Linked DNA regions of Methylosinus trichosporium OB3b. The protein of the gene in region 1 interacts with the protein of each later gene in a pairwise test. Links are inferred from orthologs where the notes say so. Each region holds a gene or a part of one and is shown in the gene's direction. Other genes may lie near its edges. The genes, in order: CQW49_RS04885 and CQW49_RS01670.

Region 1 (17,111 bases):
CGGGCTCTCCGCCTCCGAATGGCTGCGCGGCCATGTGATGACCGGCTTCCCCTGGAATGATGTCGGCATGGCGCTGGCGAGCGTCCCCGTGCTCGACCAGACGGCGGCGCTCGTCGGCCTGCACGGGCTCGACATTCTCGCGGTGATCCTGTTCGCCGCGCCCGCCACGCTCGCCGACGGCGGAAGGCGGCGGATGACGCCGGCGATCCTCGTCGCTCTGATCCTCACCGCCGCAATGGGCGTCTACGGGGGCCTGCGCCTCCTGCGCGGCGAGAGCGGCTTCGTCGACGGCGTGACGCTGCGGCTGATGCAGCCCAATCTGCCGCAGGACGCCAAATTCAAGCCGGAGAACGGCGGCGAGATTCTGCGCCGCTATCTCGAGCTCACCGACCGAGCCATAGCCCCGGGCCATTCCGGCGTCGCCGATGTGACGCATGTGATCTGGCCGGAATCGGCCTTTCCCTTCATCCTCTCGCGTGAGCCGCAGGCAATGGCGCGCATCGCCGCGACGCTGCAGAATGCGACGCTGCTGACCGGCGCCGCGCGTGTCGAGGACGCGCCGGGCGGGGCGCGCCGCACGAAAATCTTCAACGCCATTCTCGCCTTGCAGCGCGGCCGCATCGTCGCCGCCTATGACAAGATTCATCTCGTGCCCTTCGGCGAATATCTGCCGCTCGCCGGCCTGCTCGGGCCGCTCGGCGCCACCCATCTCGTGCCCGGAGTCTGGGACGCAGGCGCCGGCCCGCGGCGCCTGCGCGCGCCCGGCCTGCCGCTCGCCGCGCCGCTCGTCTGCTATGAGGCGATCTTCCCCGGCGAGACCGTCGAGCCCGACGGGCCGGAGCGGCCGCAATTTCTGCTCAACGTCACCAATGACGGCTGGTTCGGCGCGACCAGCGGGCCCTATCAGCACTTCGCCCAGGCGCGCCTGCGCGCCATCGAGGAGGGTCTGCCGCTGGTGCGCGCGGCCAATACGGGCGTCTCCGCCATCGTCGATCCATATGGGCGAATTCTCGGCGCTCTGCCACTCGGAGTCGAAGATGTGCTCGACGGCCGTCTGCCCAAGCCGGCGAGCCCGCCTCCCTTTGCCCTCCATCCTTTTCTCTGGACTTCAACGCTTTGGTTCTTCACAATAATTTTTGCGGCTCTGGGGCGTGTTCGCGGGTTTGCGGGTTTGACTTGACGGCTCGAGCGGGTGCTTAATGGCGAACCGTCGGCGCCGCGCGGGCGCCGACGTGACAGGCTGTCGAACCCGATGGTAATTCAATTCTATCCGACCGAAGTCGGTGAGTTGGGCAAGGGAGATCAAACGCAGTGAAGAAGGCGCCCGATCCGATAGACCGGCATGTCGGAAGCCGCGTGCGCATGCAGCGCGTCTTGCTGAAAATGAGCCAGGAGAAGCTCGGCGAAGCGCTGGGGCTGACCTTCCAGCAAGTGCAGAAATACGAGAAGGGCACCAATCGCATCGGCGCGAGCCGGCTTCAGCAGATTTCGAAGACGCTGAACGTCCCGCCGTCCTTCTTCTTCGATGGCGCGCCGTCGGTGGGCGCGCCGGGCGACGGCTTCGCCGAGGAATCCTCGTCGCAATATGTGGTCGAGTTCCTGTCCACGGCCGAGGGGCTGCATCTCAACCGCGCTTTCGCCCGCATCAAGGACCCGAAGGTGCGCAAGCGGGTGATCGATCTCATCTCCACCCTCGCCGACCAGAGCGAGGACGGCGTCCCCGCGGGCGGCGAGGACGCCGCGAAATAGCCGCGCCGGACGGCGCCGGCGTACGGAGCCTCCGATAGAGCGCGACTTGACGAGCGGGCTCGCGCCTGTACTGATCTACCGAACCGCGATGGCCCGAGGACGGTTCCACGCGCAGACGGAGATGGACGTGACGCGACAGAACTATCTTTTCACGAGCGAGTCGGTTTCCGAGGGTCATCCCGACAAGGTTTGCGACCGCATCTCGGACGAGATCGTCGATCTTTTCTTTCGTGAGGGGGCCAAATTCGGCGTCGATCCCTATCTGATCCGCGTCGCGGCCGAGACTCTCTCCACCACCAATCGCGTGGTGATCGCCGGCGAGGTGCGCGGCCCGGCCATTCCCAAGGAGCAGATCGTCGACGTCGCCCGCAAGGCCATTCACGCGATCGGCTATGAGCAGGACGGCTTCCACTGGCAGCACGCCGATGTCGAGGTGCTGCTGCACGCCCAGTCGGCGGACATCGCCCAGGGCGTCGACGCCGCCGGCAACAAGGACGAAGGCGCGGGCGACCAGGGCATCATGTTCGGCTACGCCGTGCGCGAGACGCCGGATCTGATGCCGGCGCCGCTCTATTACGCCCACAAGATTCTCGAGAGCCTCGCCCAGGCGCGCCACTCCGGCAAGGAGAAGGGCCTCGGCCCGGACGCCAAGAGCCAGGTGACGCTGCGCTATGAGAACGGCAAGCCGGTGGAGGCGACGCAGATCGTGCTGTCGCATCAGCACACCGACGAGAGCCTCTCGCCGCAGGATATTCGCAAGCTCGTCGAGCCCTATATCGTCGCGGCGCTGCCGTCCGGCTGGATCACCAAGGAGACGGTCTGGCACGTCAATCCGACCGGCAAGTTCCACATCGGCGGCCCGGACGGCGACGCCGGCCTCACCGGCCGCAAGATCATCGTCGACACTTACGGCGGCGCGGCCCCGCATGGCGGCGGCGCCTTCTCGGGCAAGGATCCGACCAAGGTCGACCGCTCGGCGGCCTATGCGGCCCGCTATCTCGCCAAGAACATCGTCGCCGCCGGCCTCGCCGATCGCGCGACGCTGCAGCTCTCCTATGCGATCGGCGTCGCCGAGCCCCTGTCGATCTATGTCGATCTGCACGGAACCGGTCAGGTCGCGGAGGACAAGCTGGAAGCGGTGCTGCCGCAGATCATGCGGCTGTCGCCGCGCGGCATCAGAGAGCATCTCCAGTTCAATAAGCCGATCTACGCCCGCACCTCGGCCTATGGCCATTTCGGCCGGACGCCGGACGCGGAGGGCGGCTTCTCCTGGGAGAAGACCGACCTCGCCGACGCGCTGAAGGCGCATTTCTCCTGAGCGGAGACAAGACGCAGGGGCGGAGCGGGGCGGCGGCGGGCGAGGATTTCACGCCTCGCCGCCTCTATGGGCGCAGCAAGGGCAAGGCGCTGCGGCCCGGCCAGGCCCGCCTCATCGACGAGCTGCTGCCGAAGCTGCTGCTCGATCTCAGCGCGCCCGCGCCGCATGACGCGCGGGCGCTGTTCGATTCGCGAGTGCGCGAGACGCGTCTCGAGATCGGCTTCGGCGGCGGCGAGCATCTGATCGCGACCGCGGCGCGCAACCCGGACGTCGGCTTCATCGGCTGCGAGCCCTTCGTCAACGGCATGGCCCGCCTGCTCGCGCGCATCGCCGCGGAGGGCCTCGGCAATATTCGCCTGCGCCAGGGCGACGCCATCGAGGTCGTCGACTGGCTGCCGGACGCCAGCCTCGCGCGCGTCTATCTGTTCTATCCCGATCCCTGGCCGAAGCGGCGCCACCGCAAGCGCCGCCTCGTCTCGCCGGACAATCTCGCCAAGCTCGCCCGCGTCATGACGCCGGGCGCGCAATTGCGCTTTGCGACCGACATAGACGATTATGCCGGCTGGACGCTGGCGCGCCTCGCCGCCTCGCCCGATTTCGACTGGCGCGCGCAGTCGGCGCAGGACTGGCTCTCGCCCTGGGACGGTTGGACGCAGACGAAATACGAGGCGAAAGCGATGGCGGCCGGCCGCAAACCGGTCTATCTGACATTCGCGAGGCGTTGAGGACGCGGGATGTTCCAAAGGCGTCGATGACGCCGTCTCGGCGGGAGATTCGCTACAATGGCGACGGAAGCATTCGGCGCGGGCGATGGCGCGCAAGAGACGACGACGGCGGGATTTCGCGCCGATGTGATGGAAGCTTCGTTGCGCCAGCCCGTGCTGGTCGACTTCTGGGCTCCGTGGTGCGGCCCTTGCAAGCAGCTCGCGCCGGCGCTCGAACGCGCCGTCAAGGCGGCCGGCGGCAAGGTGAAGCTCGTCAAGATGAACATCGACGACCATCCGGAGATCGCCGGCCAGCTCGGGATCAAATCGATCCCCGCCGTGATCGCCTTCGTGCGCGGCCGACCCGCCGACGGCTTCGTCGGCGCCCTGCCCGAGACTCAGCTGCGCGGCTTCGTCGAGCGGCTCGTCGGCCCGCTCGAGGACGAGGGCGCTGACGCTTTCCTCGTCGCCGAGGCGCTGATCGGCGAAGGCGATCTCGCCGGCGCCGAAGCCATTCTGACCGATCTCGTCTCGCGCGACCCGCCGCTGCCGAAAGCCGTGGCGGAGCTCGCCCGGCTGCTCGTCGAGCAGGATCGCCTCGCCGAGGCGCAGGCGTTGCTCGAGGGGCTTGCGGCCGAGCTCGCCGGAGACGCCGGCGTCGCGGCCGCGGCGGCGACGCTCGAGAATGCGCTGCGCGCCTCCGAGCTCGACGAGGTCGACGAATTGCAAAGGCGCATCGCCTTCGATCCCGATGATCTGCAAGCGCGCTTCGATCTCGCTCTGGCGCTCAACGCCAAGGGCAAGCGCGATGACGCCGCGACGGCGCTCCTTGACATCATCCGCAAGGACCGTAGTTGGAGCGACGATGGGGCGAGGAAGCAGCTCATCCAATTCTTCGACGCCTGGGGTCCGCTCGATAAGGCGACCATCGGCGCCAGACGACGCCTGTCGTCGCTATTGTTCTCCTGAGAGAGGAGTGGCGTCGATCGCTGCGCGGCCCAAATGAGCGTCAACCGTCCCTACAAAGATGCGAACGGACTGCCGGAAGTGCTTCCGGTGTTTCCGCTGACGCGCGCGCTGCTGCTGCCGCGCGGCGAGCTGCCGCTCAATATTTTCGAGCCGCGCTATCTCGCCATGATCGACGACGCCATCGCGTCGCAGCGCGTGATCGGCATGATTCAGCCTCTGTCCGGCGAGGATGAGCGCGAGGCGGCGCCGGCGCTGCACCGGACCGGCTGCGCCGGCCGCATCACCCGCTTCCTCGAGACGGGCGATGGCCGCTATATGATCTCGCTCACGGGAATCGCCCGTTTCGACATCATGGAGGAGCTGCCGTCGACGCTCCCCTATCGCAAATGCCGCGTCAGCTACGAGCGCTTCCTCTTCGATCTCGAGCCGGGCGCCGGCGAGGAGGACGTCGACCGTTCCGGTATGATCCGCATGTTGCGCGAATTCGCCGAAGGCTCCAAGCTCGAGGTCGATTGGAGCAGCATAGACGCGGCGCCCAATGAGGCGCTGGTCAATGCGCTGGCGATGATGAGCCCGTTCGGCGCCAATGAGAAGCAAGCGCTGCTCGAGGCGATCGACCTCAAATCGCGTGCGGAGATGCTCGTCGCGCTCGCCGAGCTCGATCTCGCGCAGAACAGCGACGAGCCGCCGCATTTCCACTGACGCGCGCGCCAGCGCTTCGCCATGGCGGGAGGCAGGGCTATGATGGAAGACGCAGACAAGCAAAGCGAGCCCGCCGACGAGGCGCCGGCTCCCGAGGCGACCAAGGTCGATCCGCGCCTCCTCGAGATTCTCGTCTGCCCCTTGACCAAATCGACGCTGGAATATGACGCCGCGCGGCAGGAGCTGATCTCGCGCCCGGCGCGCCTCGCCTATCCGATCCGCGACGGCATTCCGATCATGCTGCCGGAAGAAGCGCGGCGCATCGATTGAGCGCCGCCGCTGAACCGAGCGCCCTGCTCCGGGTCCTTCACCTCGAAGAGATCGGCGAGGATCGCTTTCGCGGCTCCAGCCCCTGGGCGACCGGGCGCGTCTATGGCGGCCAGGCGGTCGGGCAGGCGCTGGTGGCGGCCCAGCGCACGACGCCGCGCGAGCGCGTCGTCCATTCGCTGCACGCCTATTTCATCCTCGCCGGCGACGCCGCTGCGCCGATCGATTATGCGGTCGAGCGCGTGCGCGACGGGGCGAGCTTCACGACGCGGCGCGTCGTCGCCAGCCAGCACGGCCGCGCCATTTTTTCGATGGAGGCCTCGTTCCAGATCGTCGAGCCGGGTTTCGAGCACGCATTTCCGGCCCCGAACGCGCCGCCGCCCGAGAGCCTGCCGACGACGAGCGCGCTCGCCGAGCGCTTCGCCTCCTTCCTGCCGCCCATGGCCGCCGAATGCATCGCTCGAACGTCGGCGCTCGACATCCGCTTTTCCGATCCGAGCGCCTATTTTTCGCACACACCCCAGACGCCTGCTCAACAATTCATCTGGTTCCGCGTGATCGGCGCCCTGCCCGACGACGACGCGACCCATCGCGGCGTGCTCGCCTATCTCTCCGACATGACCTTGCTCAACACCGCGCTGGTCATTCACGGCCGCTCCATCTTCGATCGCGATCTGCAGGTGGCGAGCCTCGATCACGCCGTATGGTTCCATCGGCCGTTCCGCGCGGACCAATGGCTGCTCTATGCGCAGGACAGCCCGACGGCCGCCGGCGCGCGGGCGTTGACGCGCGGGCTCGTCTACACATTGGACGGACGGCTCGTCGCCTCGGTCGCGCAGGAAGGTCTCATCCGCGAGCGTCCGCCGCGAGGGTGAGCCCGCATCTGCTTATGTGATAGGCGCCAGCTGCATGATTTCAGGCGCCGCTCGACCGTCTCACCGCTCTCGCGCATCGGCGAATGGCGGGCACGACGTCTCGCAGACGGAATGATCTTCCACCGACCTCGTTGTTTTCCGGCCGGGACCGTGCGACTCCCGGCGTCGGCGGCGCCTTATTACCTCTGGCACGCCATTTGAAGGCCATGGCCGTGAGCACGACGGTGCTCGTCTTGGCCATTGCCGCACCGACGCCGTCGCTCTCGACGCGTCGGCGCACGCCATGCAGGTCGAAAAAACAAGGATAGGCAGATGAAAATCGTGACAGCGATCATCAAGCCCTTCAAGCTCGATGAGGTCCGCGACGCGTTGACGAATATCGGCGTGCACGGCCTCACCGTGACGGAAGTCAAGGGATATGGACGGCAGAAAGGGCATACCGAGATCTACCGCGGCGCCGAATACGCCGTGAGCTTCTTGCCGAAGCTGAAAATCGAGGTGGCGGTGACCTCGGAGCTCGTCGCCAAGGCGATCGAGGCGATCACGACCGCGGCGCATACCGGCCAGATCGGCGACGGCAAGATTTTCGTTCTTCCGCTCGAGCAGACGATCCGCATCCGCACCGGCGAGCGCGACGCCGACGCGCTCTGACACTCTCCCGAAAAATCACCAGGAGTTCCCAATGAGACTTCGTTTGCCTCGAGGCCTGTCTGCGGCTTCGATACTCATGGGCGTCGCGATCGCCGCAGTCGCCGCCGAACCCGCCTTCGCTGGCAACGATCCGACGCCCAAGCCCGGCGACACGGCTTGGATGCTCACCTCCACCCTGCTCGTGCTGATGATGTCGATCCCCGGGCTCGCGCTGTTCTATGGCGGCCTCGTGCGCTCGAAGAACGCGCTGTCGGTGCTGACGCAAACCTTCGCGATCGTTTCGCTCGTCGGCGTCCTGTGGACGCTCTACGGCTATTCGCTGGCCTTCGGCGACGGCGGCCCGCTCAACAATTACATCGGCGGCTTCAACAAGCTGTTCCTGAAGGGCGTCGACGTCTCGTCCAATGTGCCGACCTTCACGCCGGGCGTCGTCATTCCGGAATACGCCTATATGGTGTTCCAGATGACCTTCGCGATGATCACGCCGGCGCTGATCATCGGCGCTTTCGCCGAGCGCATCAAATTCTCGGCGGCCTTCGTGTTCGTCATCCTCTGGGTGACCATCATCTACTTCCCGGTCGCGCATTGGGTGTGGGGCGTCGCCGATCCGAACGCGCTGGTCGACGCGGCCACCAAGCTCGCCGCGGCGGGCACGGAAGAGGCGAAAGCCGCGGCTCAGGGCGATATCGACACGATCCTGGCCTCCGTCGGCTGGATCGCCGGCGGCCTCGCGCCCTGGATGCATGGCACGGGCGCGCTGGACTTCGCCGGCGGCACAGTCGTCCACATCAACGCCGGCATCGCCGGCTTCGTCGGCGCGCTGATCATCGGCAAGCGCATCGGCTATGGCAAGGAGGCGCTGCCGCCCCACTCGCTGACGCTGTCCATGATCGGCGCCTCGCTGCTGTGGGTCGGCTGGTTCGGCTTCAACGCCGGCTCCAACCTCGAGTGCAACGGCACGACGGCGCTCGCCTTCGTCAACACCATGGTGGCGACCGCTGCGGCGGGTCTCTCCTGGCTGCTGACCGAATGGGCGCTGAAGGGCAAGCCCTCGCTGCTCGGCCTGATCTCGGGCGCGGTCGCCGGCCTCGTCGCGGTGACCCCGGCCTCCGGCTTCGCCGGCCCGATGGGCTCCATCGTCCTCGGCCTCCTCGTCTCGCCGCTCAGCCTGTTCTTCGTCTCCAAGGTGAAGAACTTCTTCGGCTATGACGACTCGCTCGACGTGTTCGGCGTCCACGCCATCGGCGGCATCACCGGCGCTCTCGCGACCGGCATTCTGGTGAGCCCCGATCTCGGCGGCACCGGCGTCGTCGACTACACCAATATCGGCGAGAACTTCGCGGGCAAATACGACATGGCGCAGCAGATGATCTCGCAGGCGACCGCGGTCGGCGCGACGATCCTCTACTCGGGCATCGGCTCGGCGATCCTCTACAAGCTCGTCGACGTGATCATCGGCCTGCGCGTCGCTCCGGATCAGGAGCGCGAGGGTCTCGACATCGCCGAGCACGGCGAGCGCGCCTACAATTACTGATCGGAAGCCGCCCATCCGCAGCAAGCGAACGGCGCCCACGGGCGCCGTTCTTCGTTTGGGGGACCGGGCCGGGACTGAAAGAGCGAGCCTGAAGGCTCGCGGTCCAGAGCCGGGTTTTGGACCGCGAGCCTTCAGGCTCGCTCTTCGGACGCTCTCCCCCGCGTCACCCCGCCTGCTCGAGACTCTCCGACACGCGCTGCTCGAGCAGGGCTGGACGCAGCAGCACCAGCCCGCCCCTCACCTTCTCGGCGAGGCCCTCCTGCACCATCGCCTGCACCTCTCGATTGACCTGCTCGCGGCGGCAGCCGATGCGGGCGGCGAGATCGTGCTGCAGCGGCGGCGGCGAGATGATCGACTGACCGTCGAAGCCCTTGCGCGGCGCGGCGAGACGCAGCAGCTCCGCATAGAGCCGATGCTTGAGATCGAGCACCGAGCGCTCGAACAGCCGGGCGTTGAGGTCGCGCACGCGCTTGGTGAGCAGGCGCAGCAGCCGCTCACACACCGCCGGTTGCGAGAACACCACATTCTTGAACACCGCCGCCGACATGATGCAGAGCTCGGCGCGCGTCAGCGCGGAAACATTGGCCGAGCGCACGGCGCCGTCGACCGCCGCCATCTCGCCGAAGATCTGCCCCGGCCGCAGATCGGTCAATATGACCTCCTTGCCGGCCGGCGTGCGGATCAGCACGCGCAGCTCGCCCGAGACGATGAAATAAACGTCATTCGAGGGATCGTCATAATCGACGACGAGCTCACGCTCGTCATAGCGGCGAAACACGCATTTGCGCGCGACGCGCTCGGCCTCCTCGGCGTCGAGTCCTTCGAAAAACGGGATGCGCTGCAGCGAGTTCACCGCGGTCCGCCCTTCCTCGCCATGGACCGGGTCCCTTCCCCGGAGAGCGCCGAGAAGCCCATATCGTCCGTCAATTGGTTACGAGAAATAACATTGCCAAAGTTTTTCCGCCGCGTCGAGCGTCAGGCGAATGAAGGCGGGGCGTCGCCGCTTGCCCGCGAATCGCGATCGAGGGCGCGCGTGTCGAGGCCTTAGCGCCGTCGGCGATAATTCCGCGCCTCTATCTTCGATCACCCTCGAACGATCGAGCTTGCCTCACGCCTGATGCACATAGCGGCCCGGCGCCGGATAGAGCGGCGGATAGCCGCGCGCGCCCATAGTCGGCGGCGCGACGCGCTCGTCGCCGCTGCGGGCGGCGAGCCAGGCCGCCCATTCCGGCCACCAGGAGCCTTCGGCGAGACGCGCCGCGGCGAGCCATTTGTCCGGACCCACATAGAAATCGCCGGGGCGGCGCAGCCCGACATGATAAGAGCGTCCGGACCGGCCGGGCTCCGACACCACGCCGGCGTTGTGGCCGCCGCTGGTCAACACGAAGGTGAGCTCGCAATCGGTGAACAAGCTCGCCTTATAGACCGAGCGCCAGGGCGCGATGTGATCGGACGTGGTCCCGACGACGAACATGGGCGCCGAAATATCCTTCAGCGCGACGACCTCCCCCTCCACCGCATAACGCCCCGCGGTGAGCCGGTTCTCGAGGAACAGGCCGCGCAGATATTGTGAATGCATCCGATAGGGCATGCGCGTCTGATCGGCGCTCCAGGCCATGAGATCATTGGGCTTGCGGCGCTCGCCGAGCAGATAATCCTGCACCGCCTTGCCCCAGACGAGATCGTTGGAGCGCAGCGCGGCGAAGGCGCCGGCCATCTGGCGCGTGTCGAGCACGCCCTGATCCCACATCATATCCTCGAGAAAGGCGACCTGCGCCGCATCGACGAACAGCATCAGCTCGCCGGGCTCGCTGAAATCGGTCTGCGCCGCCAGCAGGCTGATCGAGGCGAGCCGCGCGTCGCCGTCGCGGGCCATGGCCGCCGCGGCGATGGAGAGCAGCGTGCCGCCGAGGCAATAGCCGCAGGCGTGGACCTTGCTCCCGGGGCGCACGGCGTCGATCGCCGAAAGCGCCGCCAGCACGCCGGAAACGCGATAATCGTCGAAGGTGAGGTCGCGATCCTCGGGGCCGGGATTGCGCCAGGAGATCATGAAGACGGTGAAGCCCTGCGCCGTGAGATAGCGCACGAGCGAGTTCTGCGGACGCAGGTCCAGCACGTAATATTTCATGATCCAGGCCGGGACGATCAGGATCGGCTCGGCGTGAACCGTCTCGGTCGAGGGCCCATATTGGATGAGCTCGATGAGCTCGTTGCGGAAGATCACCTCGCCCGGCGTCGCGGCGACGTCGACGCCGACCTCGAACTCGCCGTGGCCATTGGGCGCGCGCAACACGAGGCGCAGCAGGTCCTCGGCGAAATTCTCGGCCCCGCGGACGAGATTGGCGCCGCCCTCCTCCCGGGTGCGCTCGACGACGGCCGGATTCGCCCAGGCGATGTTGGAGGGAGAAAAGGCGCCGAGCCATTGCTCGGCCATGAAGCCGACGCGGGCGGCGTCGCTCCGCGTCATGCCGCGCGTCTCCCGCGTCGCGAGGCGCCACCAGTGCTCGGTCGCGAGAAAGCCTTGCTTCCACAGCGAGAAGGGCGGCGCGTCCCAGCCCGGATCGACGAAGCGCCGATCATGCGGCTCGCTCACGAAGGGCCCGGCCTCGGCGCGGCCGGCGAGAGTCTCGGCGGAGAAATAAGCGAGGGCGGCTGCGCTCTGCGCGGCGGCGAGCCCCAATTCGATCTGCCGACCGGGCGCGAGCGCGAGATGCGTCGCAAAGTCGAGCCAGGCGGACATTTGCGCGAGCGGCGAAACGCCCTGGGTGAAGCGCGCCGCAACGGCGCGGGCGGCGCGGTCGAGCGTGTCGAAGGACGGGACCTCGCCGATCGGATAGGCGCGGCGCGGCGGCTCCTCGACGGGAGCCGGCGGATTCGGCGACGCCTCGGCGGCAGGCTCCTGAAGGCGGCCGGCGCGGCCGGCGAAATCGACGACGACCATGAGATCCTCCTGTCGGAGCGGAGCCGCGCCCGCGAGACGTGAGCGCTCGAACGCTACAGGACCCAACGCAGGTGCAAAATGCGTAGATTCGCCGCAGAGGTCGGCGCCGGCGGCTGCCTCCTCCCTCTTCAATTCGACGGACGGCGCGAAGAGCGAGCCTGAAGGCTCGCGGTCCAGCCGCCTATTTGGACGTCGCCCGAACGAGCCTGACGTCGCCCGCCGGGCTGTTCCATACGAGGAGGGCTTCTTCCTCGCGCGCGGCGAGATCGGGCGACCGGCCGGGCCAGGAGCCGACCGGCTCGGCCTTGCCCTGCGCATCGAGACGAACCAGCGCCACCCGCTCGCTCGCATCCTCGCGGCGGTCCTCATAGGCCACCCAAGCGGCGCCGCTCGCGTCGACCGCGAGCTTGACGTCGGCATAGGGAATCCAGGCCGCCGAGAGCAGCGTCACCGGCTCCGAAAAACCCTTCCCCGGCTCAGCGACGGCGTAGAACACGCCGGGCTTGCGGCCCGAGCCCGTATACCATGCGACATGCACGCGCCCCTTGGCGTCGACGCCGAGGCCATGGGTCAGCTCCGGGCAGGCGCCGGCCTTGAAGCGGTCGTCGTGAACCTTGATCGGCGACGACCAGCTCGCGCCGCCATCCGTCGAGGCGGCGGTCAGCACATCGCGCACGGAATCATAGGAGCCTTTGAACAAATTGAGCTTGGCGCGCCAGGAAACATGATAGGCGCCGTCGGGGCCGAGGGCGAGCGCCACATGGCTGCGCTCGGACGCGCCGCGCGCGACGAGCGCGCTCGGCGCAAAGCTGGCGCCGCCGTCGGGCGAGCGGGCAATGCGCAGCTCCACGGCGGGATCGTCCGAGTCGATATAACGCACATCCTTCGGCCGCTGGTCCTCGGGCAGCCGGGCCCGCGCGAAGGCGTCGCGGCTGTCGAGCCATGCGACGAGCGGCGCGCCATCCGGGGCGATGGCGAGATCGGCCATTCCGACGCTGGTCTCGACGCCATCGGCGACCACATCGACGGGAGCAGCGAAGCTGCGCCCGCCGTCCATCGAGCGTGCGAGGCGCAGGATTCCGCGGCCGCTCTCGACGATCTCGGACGCGACGCGCCGCCGATAGAGCGCATAGACCTCGCCTTTGGGACCGACGGCGACCCGAGCCGGGTCGACGGCCGAGGAGAGGATGTCGGCGTCGCCGGCGCTGACGACGACGGGCGCGAGGGCGCCGCCGCCCTGCGCCGGCAGCCGCGCGACCACGGCTTCGGCGGCGGCTCCGGGCCGGACGAAGGCGACGAAAAATTCCTTCGAGCTGCGGTCGAGAGCGATGGACGGGTCCGAACCTCGCGGTGCGACCACGATCGGTTCGGCGACGCGGATCGGCTCGGCGAGGACCGGTCCCGCAGCGCCCGCAAAAAACGCCGCGGCGACCGCCCCGGCGAGGAGAATGCGCGAAGATGACATGCGAGGACGCCCTCTGCTTCGAAGGAGAAGAAACGAGGCCGGACGCCGCCGCGCCCGGAAGATCTCGTTACAGGCTTTGCAGATAGCGGACGAGCGCCGCCAACTCGGACTCTGTGAGGGGCTTGCCGGGGATGGCGCCGCTCATGACGCCTTTCGCATAGCCCTGCACGATCTCGGCGTCGGGCTCCGCAATCGCGCGGGTGAGATAGGTTTCGTCGCGCAGGACGCGGCGGCCGTCGTCCAGCGTCGCCTCCTGGCCGGCGAGGCCCTTCCAGCTCGGCCCGGCGCCCGGCGAGCCGTCGGTCGAGTGGCAGGTGACGCAGCCGCGCTGCTCGGCGAGACGGCGTCCACGCGCGATCAGCGCCTTGGCGTCCGCCTGCGGCTCCGCGGCGCCGGCCGAAACCTGCGCCAGCGCCTGCTCTATGCTCGCCGCATTGTCCGGCTCGGCGGGGTCCATGGGGCCGTTCCAGCGCCGCAGGATCACGCCGTCCCGGCCGATCAGCAGCGTCTCGGGAACGCCGAGGACGCGAAAGCGCTTGGCGAACTTATTGCGCGGGTCGCGCCAGATCGGAAAGCCGAGTCCGATCTTCTTGACGAGACGCGCGACCTTCTCGTCGACCTCGCCCTCGTCAATATTGACGCCGATGATTTCGAGCCCGCGATCGTGGAGGCGCTGATGCAGCGTCTCGAAATCGGGAAGCTCGGTGAGGCAGGGCGCGCACCAGGTCGCCCAGCTGTTGAGCAGAACCACCTTGCCCTGAAGATCGGCGAGGGATGCGGTCTGCTCGCCGCCGAGCAGGCGCGCGGAATAATCCGAGACGGGACGCGCATCCTCGGCGAGCGCCGGCGCGCAGCCGCAAGCGACGAGCGCGACGACCAGGAGCTTCGCGAGCGCTCTCACGAGCCCGGCTCCAGGCGAATGGTGGCGAGCTCGACGCCGCCGCCCTCCTCCTCGCCCTCGGGGCTGAGGCCGCCCCAGACGACCAGCGCCGAATCGCCGAGGACGGCGAGATCGGGGCCGGTTCCGGCCCAGGGCTCGGCGTGAACGACCGCGCCATCGGCGCCGATGCGCGCCAGCTGGATGAGATCGACATCGCCGCGCCGATCCTCGAAGGCCACGAAGGCGTTGTCCTTGGAGTCCAGCGCCAGCTTCACATCGCCATAGGGCAGCCAATCATCGGTGAGCAGCGCCACCGGCTCGGAGAAGCTCTTGCCGTGGTCGGACGACACTGCATAGAAGACGCCCGGCCGCCGGTCGGAGCCGGTGTACCAGGCGGCGTGCAGACGCCCCTTGGAATCGACCGCGAGGCCCGCCGTCACATCGGGGCAGGCGCTGACCTTGAAGCCGTCGTCATGCAGCTTCACCGCGCCCTGCCACGTCGCGCCGCGATCCTGCGAGGCGGCGACGACGATGTCGCGCACCGGATCGGCCGAGCCTTTCACGGCTCCCCAGGCGAGACCTCTCGTGCCGGCGTAGACCGGGCCATCCTTCCCCTGCGCCACCTCGGTGCCGCAGCAGACGCAGACCGGCTCGGTGACGAGCGTGCTCTTCTGGAACGTCAGCCCTCTGTCGTCGGAGCGCGCGACCCGCAGCTGCGAGGAATAGATGTTTTTGGGCGGATGTTTCTTGTTCGCGAGAACATAGGCGATCGATTGGCGCGAATCGAGCCAGGAGGAATAGATCGCCCCGTCCGGCGCGCTGAACAGATTGGTCATGCCGAGCGAGGCGACGGCGCCCTCGACCGCCTCGCCGCCGATCTGCACCGGCGGCTCGAAGCTGCGGCCGCCGTCGCGCGAGCGCGCCATGCGCAGGAACATCCGACCGAGATAGCTGCCCTCCAGAGTAAAATCCGGGTCCTCGTCGCCATATTGCACATAGACGTCGCCCTGCGGGCCGACGGCCACTCGCGCGGGGCTGACCGTATAGGCGCGGACATGATCGCCCGGCCGGCTCGCTGCGACCGGCGCGCCGAAGCGACGGCCCCCATCGTCCGAGCGCGCGACGAGGACGCCGAGCGAAGCGTCGCTCTTCCTCTTCTCCCGGCCCTCGCCGGTCTTCGGAGCCTGCGCGTCTTTCTGGGCCCAGGCGAGATAGACGGCGCCGTTGCGCGGGTCGACCGCGACCGTCGCGCCATGCCCGCCTTTGGCGCTCAGCGTGACCGGCTCGGAGCGCGCCAGCTTCGGCGCGTTTTGCGCGCCGACCCCGGCCGGCGCCGCGATCGCCACGATCGCGGCGAGCGCGATGGATTTGACAAAGGTCATGACAATCGTCCCGAGAAGAAGAGAGAGGCGACGGGCGATGCGCTCACCCGTCTCCGATCGATCGCGAACGGCTCAGGATCGCGAGCCGGAGGCCTTCGGCTCGGGCGCCGGAGGATGGGCGATGCGTATCTCGATGCCGGCGCTCTTCTTCTCCTCGCCTTCCGGCGCGAGCGCGCCCGAAGCGACGACGACCGCGTCGCCCAGCGCCGCCAGATCGGGAATCGTGCCGGGCCAGGGCTCCGCGAAAGCGAGGCTTCCGTCGGCGCCGATGCGCGCGAGACGGACGAGATCGACATCGCCGCGCCGATCCTCGAACGCGACCCAGGCGTTGTCTTTCGAGTCGAGAGCGAGCTTCACATCGGCATAGGGCAGCCAATCGTCGGTCAGCAGCGCGATCGGCTCGGAGAAGCTGCGGCCTTCGTCCGAGGAGACCGCGTAGAACACGCCGGGATGCCGCTCCGAGCCGGTGTACCAGGCCACATGCAGGCGCCCTTTGCCGTCCACCGCGACTCCCGGCGAGACATCGGGACAACCGCTGATCTTGAAGCCGTCGTCATGGACCTTGACCGCGCTCGACCAGCTCCCGCCCTGATCGCGCGACGTCGCGACGACGATGTCGCGCACGGCGTCGACCGAGCCCTTGAGCTCGCTCCAGGCTCCGCGCGTGCCGGCGTAGACGGGGCCGCCCTCGCCCTGCGCCGCGAATGTGCCGCAGCAGCCGCAGACGGGTTTCGACGCCAGCACGCTTCTGGCGAAGCTCCTGCCGCCGTCGCCGGAACGCGCGACGCGCAGCTGCGTGGCGATATTCTCGGTCTTCGGAGGCATCTTCTGATGCGTCCGCATGTAGTCGATGGTTTCGCGATAATCGAGCCAGGAGGCGTAGAGCGCCCCGTCCGGCGCAGCGAACAGATTGATCATGCCCGGCGAGCCGATCGCGCCTTCGACCGCCTCGCTGGCGAGCTCGACCGGCGCGGCGAAGCTGCGGCCTTCGTCGCTCGAGCGCGCCAAGGTGAGAATATTGCGCGAGCGCATGCCGACGAACGAGCCGTCCGCAGCCTCGCTGTTGTAGAGCACATAGACATCGCCCCCGGGGCCGACGGCCGCTCGGGTGGGGCTGACGGTGTGGGACTTCACGCGCTGCTCGGGCGTGCTGACGACCACCGAAGGGCCGAAGCTGCGGCCCCCGTCGGTGGAGCGGGCGAGCCGCGCCTCGAGCTGCGGATCCGCCGTCTTGCCGCTCACGGCAGCCGGCGCCGCGGCGTCCGCGACCTCTTTCGCCCAGGCGAGATAGACGGCGCCGGTGCGATGGTCGACCGCGACCGTCGCATTGCGGCCGGTCGCGACCGTCCGCGCATCCGAGACCGCCAGCCGACTGGCGTCGCTCGGCCGCTCCGGCGCGGCGTCCTCGGCGAGAGCTGCGCTGGCCAGCGCGATCGTCGCCGCCGCTGCGGCGAGCCTCAGTCGAAACGAAAACATCATAGCAATCTCCGCCTGCTCTGATTGCTGCTCGATATTGCGTTCCGGGCTACGGAACGCCGCGTCTCTGGTCGGTCTCGCGTCTCGTTCGAAAGGAGCCCCGAGAGGCTCAGTTTAAGACCGAGCCTTCAACTTCGCTTACCACCGCCGCCTCCGTCAACACCGCCGGAAGCACCACCGGCTCGCGCGCGCCGGCGG
Region 2 (6,712 bases), 670 kb from region 1 along the record:
CGTGGTCAGCGTCTCGGAGATCGCGAGGCCAGAGTCGCGACACACGGTCCCTAGTCCCCCCAAACTCGTCAGGCCGCTCTCGCTTCGTCGGTCACGACGATCTGCAACCGGCCGATCTGCTCGATCAGCTCGCGCGTGCGCTCCGCCAACGCAGCGCTGGCGGACGAAGATTGCTCCGCCATAACGGCGTTCTCGCGTGTCGTTCGGTCGATGCGGCCGATCGTCGCGCAGATGTCGCCGAGGCTCGTCGAGTGCTCCTGCGACGACGCCGCGGCCTCGTCCACGAGCGCGCAGGTGGCCGAGGTCAGCTGGACGACGCCGGTCAGGGTTCGACTCGTCTCGTTCACGAGCGCGACGCCCTTTGCGACCTGCGCCTGCGACGTCGAGACGAGCACGCCGATCTGCTTGGCCGCCTCGAGCGCGCGCTGGGCGAGCGCGCGCACTTCCGAGGCGACAACCGCGAAGCCGCGGCCCGCCTCGCCGCTGCGCGCCGCCTCGACCCCGGCGTTGAGAGCGAGAAGGTTGGTCTGAAAGGCGATGTCGTCGATGAGGCCGACGATCTGACCGATTTCTCCGGACGAGGCCTCGATCGCGCTCATCGCCGTGATCGTCTCCCGCAGGACTTCGCCGCCCTCCCGCGCGCCCCCGCTGGCGCGCGTCACGAGATCGCGCGCCTTTGCAGTCGTTTGCGCGGTGCGCCTGATCGCGTCCGTCGATCGATCGAGATCGGCCGTCGCCCTCTCGAGGTCTACCGCCTGTCTTTCACTGCGCTCGGCGAGATGATCGGCCACCCGACCCGCTTCCTGTGTGCCGTCGAGCACCGCTCGGGAGTTCTTCGCGACCGCCGTCATGGCCTGTCCCAATCTTTCGACGGCGGTGTTGAAATCCGCCCGCAGCGGCTCGTAATCGCGGGCGAAAGGCGTTGCGAGCCGGATGGTGAAGTCGCCGTATGAGAGCCGCTCGAGCCCGCGCGCGAGCGAGGCGACGACCTTGGCCTGTTCGTCCGCCGTGCGGCGGCGCTCCAATTCGCTCGCTTCATGCAGCTCGGCCGCGAGACGGCGTTGCGTCTCTGCGTCCGCCTCGAGACGGCGCTTCTCCTGCTCCGCCGCCTCGAAGGCGCGCAGCGCCCTCGCCATGTCGCCGATCTCGTCGCGCCTCTCGACAAATGGAATGTCCGCGCCGAAGTCTTGCTCGGACGCCCGCTTCATTGCCAGGGCGATCGTCGCGAGCGGGCCTTGAATCTGCGTCGCGACGATCCAAAACGCGACTCCCAGCGCGATGACCACTGCGGCCGCCGGAACAACGAGCGTCAGCGTTTCGCCGAGGCTTCGCTCGGCTTCTTGCGCCCGGCGGTTGGCGGCGAGGCGCTCCAGCGTCACGCGCGCGAAAGCGTCCATATCGGCGATCATCCGCTCGCGATTGGCGACCGTCGCTTCGTCATTGGCCTGAAGCAGCGCCGCTTTCGGCGAGACACTGAGGCCGAGCTCGATGGTTTCGTTCTGATAGGCGATGAATTCTCGGACCGCGAGCGCGAGCTGCGTCCTCTGACTCTCCGTCAGGCGATGGTCGGCGCGCGACAGGAGCGCGTCGCTCGCCTCGTGCAAGCGAGTCAGCGCCTGTCGCAGTGTATCGAGTTTGCGCCCGAACTCGTTCTTTTCGTCCGCCGAAAAAACCGCATTCGCCGCGATCGCCGCGTGCTGGGTCGCCTGCACGAGGCCTCGCGCCATAGAGGCGAAGTCATAGGCCGCCTCTATCTCCTCTGTTTGTCGAGAGTGGAGGCGCGACTGCAAAACGATGAAAAAGGAGAGGCAAAGAGCGAGAGCGCCGAGCAGCGCGACTACGCCGCCGAGTTTGCGCGTGAGGCTGGATTTCATCGGGTCGAAAGCCGCTTTGAGAGGACGCTCGACCAATGCCCCGCCGCACCTTTCCAAAAAGCTAAGCCAGGAGCACTTAGACCCTTCTTTTTATGTGACAATTTGATGTCGGACCCGGATGTTCTCACATCGGAGGCCGCTCCGGCAATCGCACCGTCGCCAGCGCCAGCGCCGCCATGCCCTCCTGGCGGCCGGTGAAGCCGAGGCGCTCCGTCGTCGTCGCCTTCACCGCGACGCGGGAGACATCCACCTCCATGATCTTGGCGAGGCTCTCGCGGATCGCATCGCGATGTGGGCCGATCTTGGGCGCCTCGCAGACGATGGTGGCGTCGACATGGGCGATGATCCCGCCGCGCTCACGCACGCGCTTCGCCGCATAGGCGAGGAAGATGGACGAGGCGGCGCCCTTCCATTGCGGGTCGGAGGGTGGAAAATGCTTGCCGATGTCGCCATCGGCGAGCGCGCCGAGCAGAGCGTCGGTGATCGCGTGAGCGAGCACATCGGCGTCCGAATGGCCGGCGAGGCCTCGGGAATAAGGCACTGGAACGCCCCCGAGCCAGACCTTGTCTCCGGGGCCGAAAGCGTGGACGTCATAGCCCTGGCCGGTGCGGATGTCGGAGAGATCGCCGAGCACTTGCCTCTGCGCGCGCAAGAAGTCCTCCGCAGTCGTGAGCTTGAAATTGGCCGGATCGCCGGCGAACACGTGCACTTTGTGCCCCGCCGCTTCGGCGACCATGCCGTCGTCGGTGAGCTCCGCCCCGGCGCTGGCGGCGCGATGGGCGGAGAGGATCAGCGGAAAGGCGAAGGATTGCGGCGTCTGGACGCAGCGCAGCGCGGCGCGATCCGGCGTCGCAACGACCACTCCTGCGCCGTCGACCTGCTTTACCGTGTCGGTGAGCGGCAGGCCGGGAACGGCGGCGCCATGGGCGCGCGCGGCGTCGATGGCGCGGGCGACGAGGCCGGCGTCGACAAAGGGCCGGGCCGCGTCATGGATCAGCACGATCTCGGGCGCTTCGGCGAGCGAGGCCAGCGCCTCGAGCCCGTTGCGCGCGCTCTCCCGCCGGCTCGCGCCGCCGAGCGCGGGCGGAAGCAGCCGCGCCTTTGCGCCGGGCGCCAGAAGCGCGACGGCGTCCGCATAGAGCGCGTCGTCGTCGGGGTGAATCACCACCTGCAGCGCCGCCTCTGGCGCGGCCGCGTGCAGCGCCTCCAGCGTGCGCGTCAGAATGCTCTTGCCGAAAAGCGCACGATATTGTTTTGGAAGGCCGTCGCCGGCCCGGGAGCCGCGGCCGCCGGCGACGGTCAGAATTGCGATGGGGGAGGAGACGCTCATGGCCGTTCCTCTCTCGCGTTTTGGCTTTCGCGTCAATTTTCGCTAACGCAAAGAGCGATTTTCGGGGGATGTACTCATTGCGTACGTAAGGCTGTGCATATAGTGTAGGCATGATGAAAACTGATGAAATTATAGGCGAGACCCTGGGAGCCACGCCTTTGCGCATCGGTTCGCTTCATCTTCCCGGGCGCGCTCTGCTCGCGCCGATGGCCGGCGTGACGGACTCCGCCATGCGTCGCATCGCGCTGCGCTTCGGCGCCGCGGCGGCGGTCGGCGAGATGGTCGGCGCGAGCGCGCTGGCACGCGGCGATCTCGAGGCCCGCCAGCGTCTCGACGGCGCCGGGCTCGACGCTCATATCGTCCAGATCGCGGCGCGCGATCCCGCATCGATCGCCGAGACGGCGCGGCGCGCCGAGGCGGCGGGGGCGAAGCTCATCGACATCAACATGGGGTGTCCGTGCAAAAGGGTGACCGGCGGCCTCGCCGGCGCGGCGCTGATGCGCGATCCGGCGCTCGCCGCGTCGCTGGTGCGCGCCGCGGTCGGCGCGGTGACGGTTCCGGTCAGCGTCAAGATGCGGCTCGGCTGGGACGACGCCTCGCGCAATGCGGCCGAGCTGGCGCGCCTCGTCGAGAGCGAGGGCGCAGCGATGGTCACGGTGCACGGACGCACGCGCGCGCAATTTTATGAGGGCAGGGCGGATTGGAGCGCTATCGCCGAGGTGCGGCGGGCGCTGCGCATTCCGCTCGTCGCCAATGGCGACTGTGCGAGCCCTGAAGACGCCGCAGTGATGCTGGAGAGGTCCGGCGCCGATGCGGTGATGATCGGCCGGGCGGCGCTCGGCCGGCCCTGGCTCGTCGGCGAGGTCGCGCATTTTCTGGCTTCCGGCCACCGCAGGCCGGCGCTCAGCCGCGCGGCGCGGCTCGAGGCGGCGCTCGAGCATCTCGACGGCTTGCTCGGTCTGATGGGCGAAGCCGCTGGGCTGCGTCACGCGCGCAAGCATCTCGCAGCCTATGCCGATCACGCGCCGGAGGGCGGCGAGCGGCGGGCGCTGCGGCAGGCGCTCGTCTGCACGACGACCGCCGAGGAGGCCAAGCGCCTGCTCGCGCGGCTGTTCACGGCGGAGGCGCCGCGCGAGGCGGCGCTGGCGGGCTGATCTATCCATTCGTGCGCCGGACCGGCGCCCGTGTCTGCGTTGAGGAGTGCGAGGGGACGACATGACGGCCGAATCCAATCCGCACAAACGCCGGGGCGCTCTTCCGCCTCCGCTCGGGGCGCGCCTCAGAGTGATTTCCGAGGACAATCGCTCCTGCATCCTCGAAGCCTTGCCGAGCATTATTCTCGCCATCCGGCGGGACGGGGTGATCGCCGACGCCAATGCCGCGGCCGAGGCGTTCTTCGAGATCGGCAAGCCGATATTGATCGGCCAGGAGCTCGCCCGCCTGCTCGCTTTCGGCTCGCCGCTGGTGGCGCTGATCGAGCAGGTGCGCGAGCGCGGCGCCGCCATCAACGAATATCGCATCGACCTCGGCCGGCCGGGCGTCGACGGCGACCGCCGCGTCGATGTGCATTGCGCTCCGCTGCCGGACAGCGACGGCGGCGTGCTGGTGGTGCTGCAAGAACGCACCATTGCCGATAAAATAGACAGGCAGCTGACCCATAGGGGGGCGGCGCGGTCGGTTTCGGGGCTCGCCTCCATGCTCGCGCATGAGATCAAGAACCCGCTCTCCGGCATCAGGGGCGCGGCGCAATTGCTGGAGAGCTCGGTCGGCGACGAGGATCGGGCGCTGACGCGGCTCATCTGCGACGAGACCGACCGCATCGTGCGGCTCGTCGATCGGATGGAGGTGTTCTCCGACCAGCGCCCGCCGGAGCGCGACAAGGTCAATATCCACATCGTTCTCGACCATGTGAAGCGCGTGGCGCGCAGCGGCTTCGCCCGTCACATTCGCTTCATCGAGAACTACGATCCCTCGCTCCCGCCGGTGGCGGCCAACCGCGATCAGCTGATTCAGGTGTTCCTCAATCTGGTGAAGAACGCCGCCGAGGCGATCGGCGACGCGGTCGACGGCGAGATCGAGCTGTCGACGGCCTTTCGGCCGGGCGTGAGCCTTCGCACCATGGGCGAGGGACGGCCGGTCGGGCTGCCGCTCGAGTTCTGCGTGCGCGACAACGGCCGCGGCGTGCCGGAGGACATCGCCGCGCATCTGTTCGACCCGTTCGTCACCACCAAATCGTCAGGGAGTGGCCTCGGACTTGCACTAGTCGCCAAGATCGTGAATGACCACGGCGGCATCGTCGAATGCGAATCCCACCCGAGGCGAACCACTTTCCGTATCCTCATGCCCATGTATCGCAAAGACGACCATCGCAAAGACGACGAGCGCCGGACGCGCAAAGGTCCCGCCGAGAAGGAGGGGCGGTCGCCGCAAGACCGCCGTTCATGATGACATTCCGCTGGAGACGATGCCGATGACGCACGGCGAGATATTGGTCGCCGACGACGACGCCGCGATTCGCACGGTCGTAGCGCAGGCGCTTTCGCGCGCCGGCTACGAGGTGCGCACCACGGGCACCGCCGCGACCCTCTGGCGCTGGGTGCAATCGGGGGAGGGCGACCTCGTCGTCACCGATGTCGTGATGCCCGACGAGAACGCCTTCGAGCTTCTGCCGCGCATCAAGAAGCTGCGGCCCGATCTGCCGATCATCGTGATGAGCGCGCAGAACACCTTCATGACCGCGATCCGCGCCTCCGAGCGCGGCGCCTATGATTATCTGCCGAAACCCTTCGATCTGAAGGAGCTCGTCGGCATCGTCGGCCGCGCTATGGCCGAGCCGCGCAAGAAGGGCGAGATCGACGGGCCGGACGAGATGGAGGGCATGCCGCTGGTCGGCCGCTCGCCCGCCATGCAGGAGATCTATCGCTCGCTGGCGCGACTGATGCAGACCGATCTCACCGTGATGATCAACGGCGAATCCGGCACCGGCAAGGAGCTGGTGGCCCGCGCTCTGCATGATTACGGCAAGCGCAAGAAGGGCCCGTTCGTCGCCATCAACATGGCGGCGATCCCGCGCGACCTGATCGAGAGCGAATTGTTCGGCCACGAGAAGGGGTCGTTCACGGGCGCCAATCAGCGCTCGATCGGCCGTTTCGAGCAGGCCGAGGGCGGCACTCTGTTCCTCGACGAGATCGGCGACATGCCGATGGAGGCGCAGACGCGGCTTTTGCGCGTGCTGCAGCAGGGCGAATATACGACCGTCGGCGGCCGCACGCCGATCAAGACCAATGTCCGCATCATCGCCGCCACCAACAAGGATCTGCGCGCGCTGATCCAGCAGGGCCTCTTCCGCGAGGACCTCTATTTCCGTCTCAACGTGGTGCCGTTGCGCCTGCCGCCCTTGCGCGAGCGCACCGAGGATGTTCCCGACCTCGTGCATCATTTCTTCAAGGTCGCGGCGAGCGAGGGGCTGCCGCAGAAATATATCGAGCAGGCGGCGCTCGACCGGATG

The links.
Region 2: the proteins of CQW49_RS04885 (region 1) and CQW49_RS01670 interact in binary tests that used the Escherichia coli proteins (3 or more experiments, as listed by UniProt). The link is inferred for Methylosinus trichosporium OB3b from one-to-one orthologs.

What each region holds. Positions count from the first base shown.
Region 1 is NZ_CP023737.1:1,005,520-1,022,630, forward strand. The notes cover bases 5,795-8,565. They hold CQW49_RS04885 (P-II family nitrogen regulator), read left to right. Parts: upstream 5,795-6,896; coding sequence 6,897-7,235; downstream 7,236-8,565. Other genes in these bases: CQW49_RS04880 (acyl-CoA thioesterase), read left to right, coding at 5,795-6,584; CQW49_RS04890 (ammonium transporter), read left to right, coding at 7,267-8,565. Also shown: lnt (apolipoprotein N-acyltransferase), read left to right, coding at 1-1,180; CQW49_RS04850 (helix-turn-helix domain-containing protein), read left to right, coding at 1,312-1,749; metK (methionine adenosyltransferase), read left to right, coding at 1,871-3,067; tRNA (guanosine(46)-N7)-methyltransferase TrmB, read left to right, coding at 3,064-3,792; CQW49_RS04865 (thioredoxin family protein), read left to right, coding at 3,850-4,740; CQW49_RS04870 (LON peptidase substrate-binding domain-containing protein), read left to right, coding at 4,774-5,442; CQW49_RS04875 (Trm112 family protein), read left to right, coding at 5,482-5,712; more of CQW49_RS04880, read left to right, coding at 5,709-5,794; more of CQW49_RS04890, read left to right, coding at 8,566-8,769; CQW49_RS04895 (Crp/Fnr family transcriptional regulator), read right to left, coding at 8,933-9,622; CQW49_RS04900 (PHA/PHB synthase family protein), read right to left, coding at 9,878-11,710; CQW49_RS04905 (sialidase family protein), read right to left, coding at 11,892-13,175; CQW49_RS04910 (redoxin domain-containing protein), read right to left, coding at 13,243-14,076; CQW49_RS25015 (sialidase family protein), read right to left, coding at 14,073-15,437; CQW49_RS04915 (sialidase family protein), read right to left, coding at 15,510-16,916; CQW49_RS04920 (protein-disulfide reductase DsbD family protein), read right to left, coding at 17,023-17,111. UniProt on the Escherichia coli protein: Involved in the regulation of nitrogen metabolism. Regulates the activity of its targets by protein-protein interaction in response to the nitrogen status of the cell.
Region 2 is NZ_CP023737.1:338,497-345,208, reverse strand. Bases 3,673-6,534 are described here. They hold CQW49_RS01670 (two-component system sensor histidine kinase NtrB), read left to right. Parts: upstream 3,673-4,419; coding sequence 4,420-5,649; downstream 5,650-6,534. Other genes in these bases: ntrC (nitrogen regulation protein NR(I)), read left to right, coding at 5,675-6,534; dusB (tRNA dihydrouridine synthase DusB), read left to right, coding at 3,673-4,358. Outside these bases: CQW49_RS01685 (methyl-accepting chemotaxis protein), read right to left, coding at 69-1,874; CQW49_RS01680 (bifunctional 2-C-methyl-D-erythritol 4-phosphate cytidylyltransferase/2-C-methyl-D-erythritol 2,4-cyclodiphosphate synthase), read right to left, coding at 1,999-3,204; more of dusB, read left to right, coding at 3,363-3,672; more of ntrC, read left to right, coding at 6,535-6,712.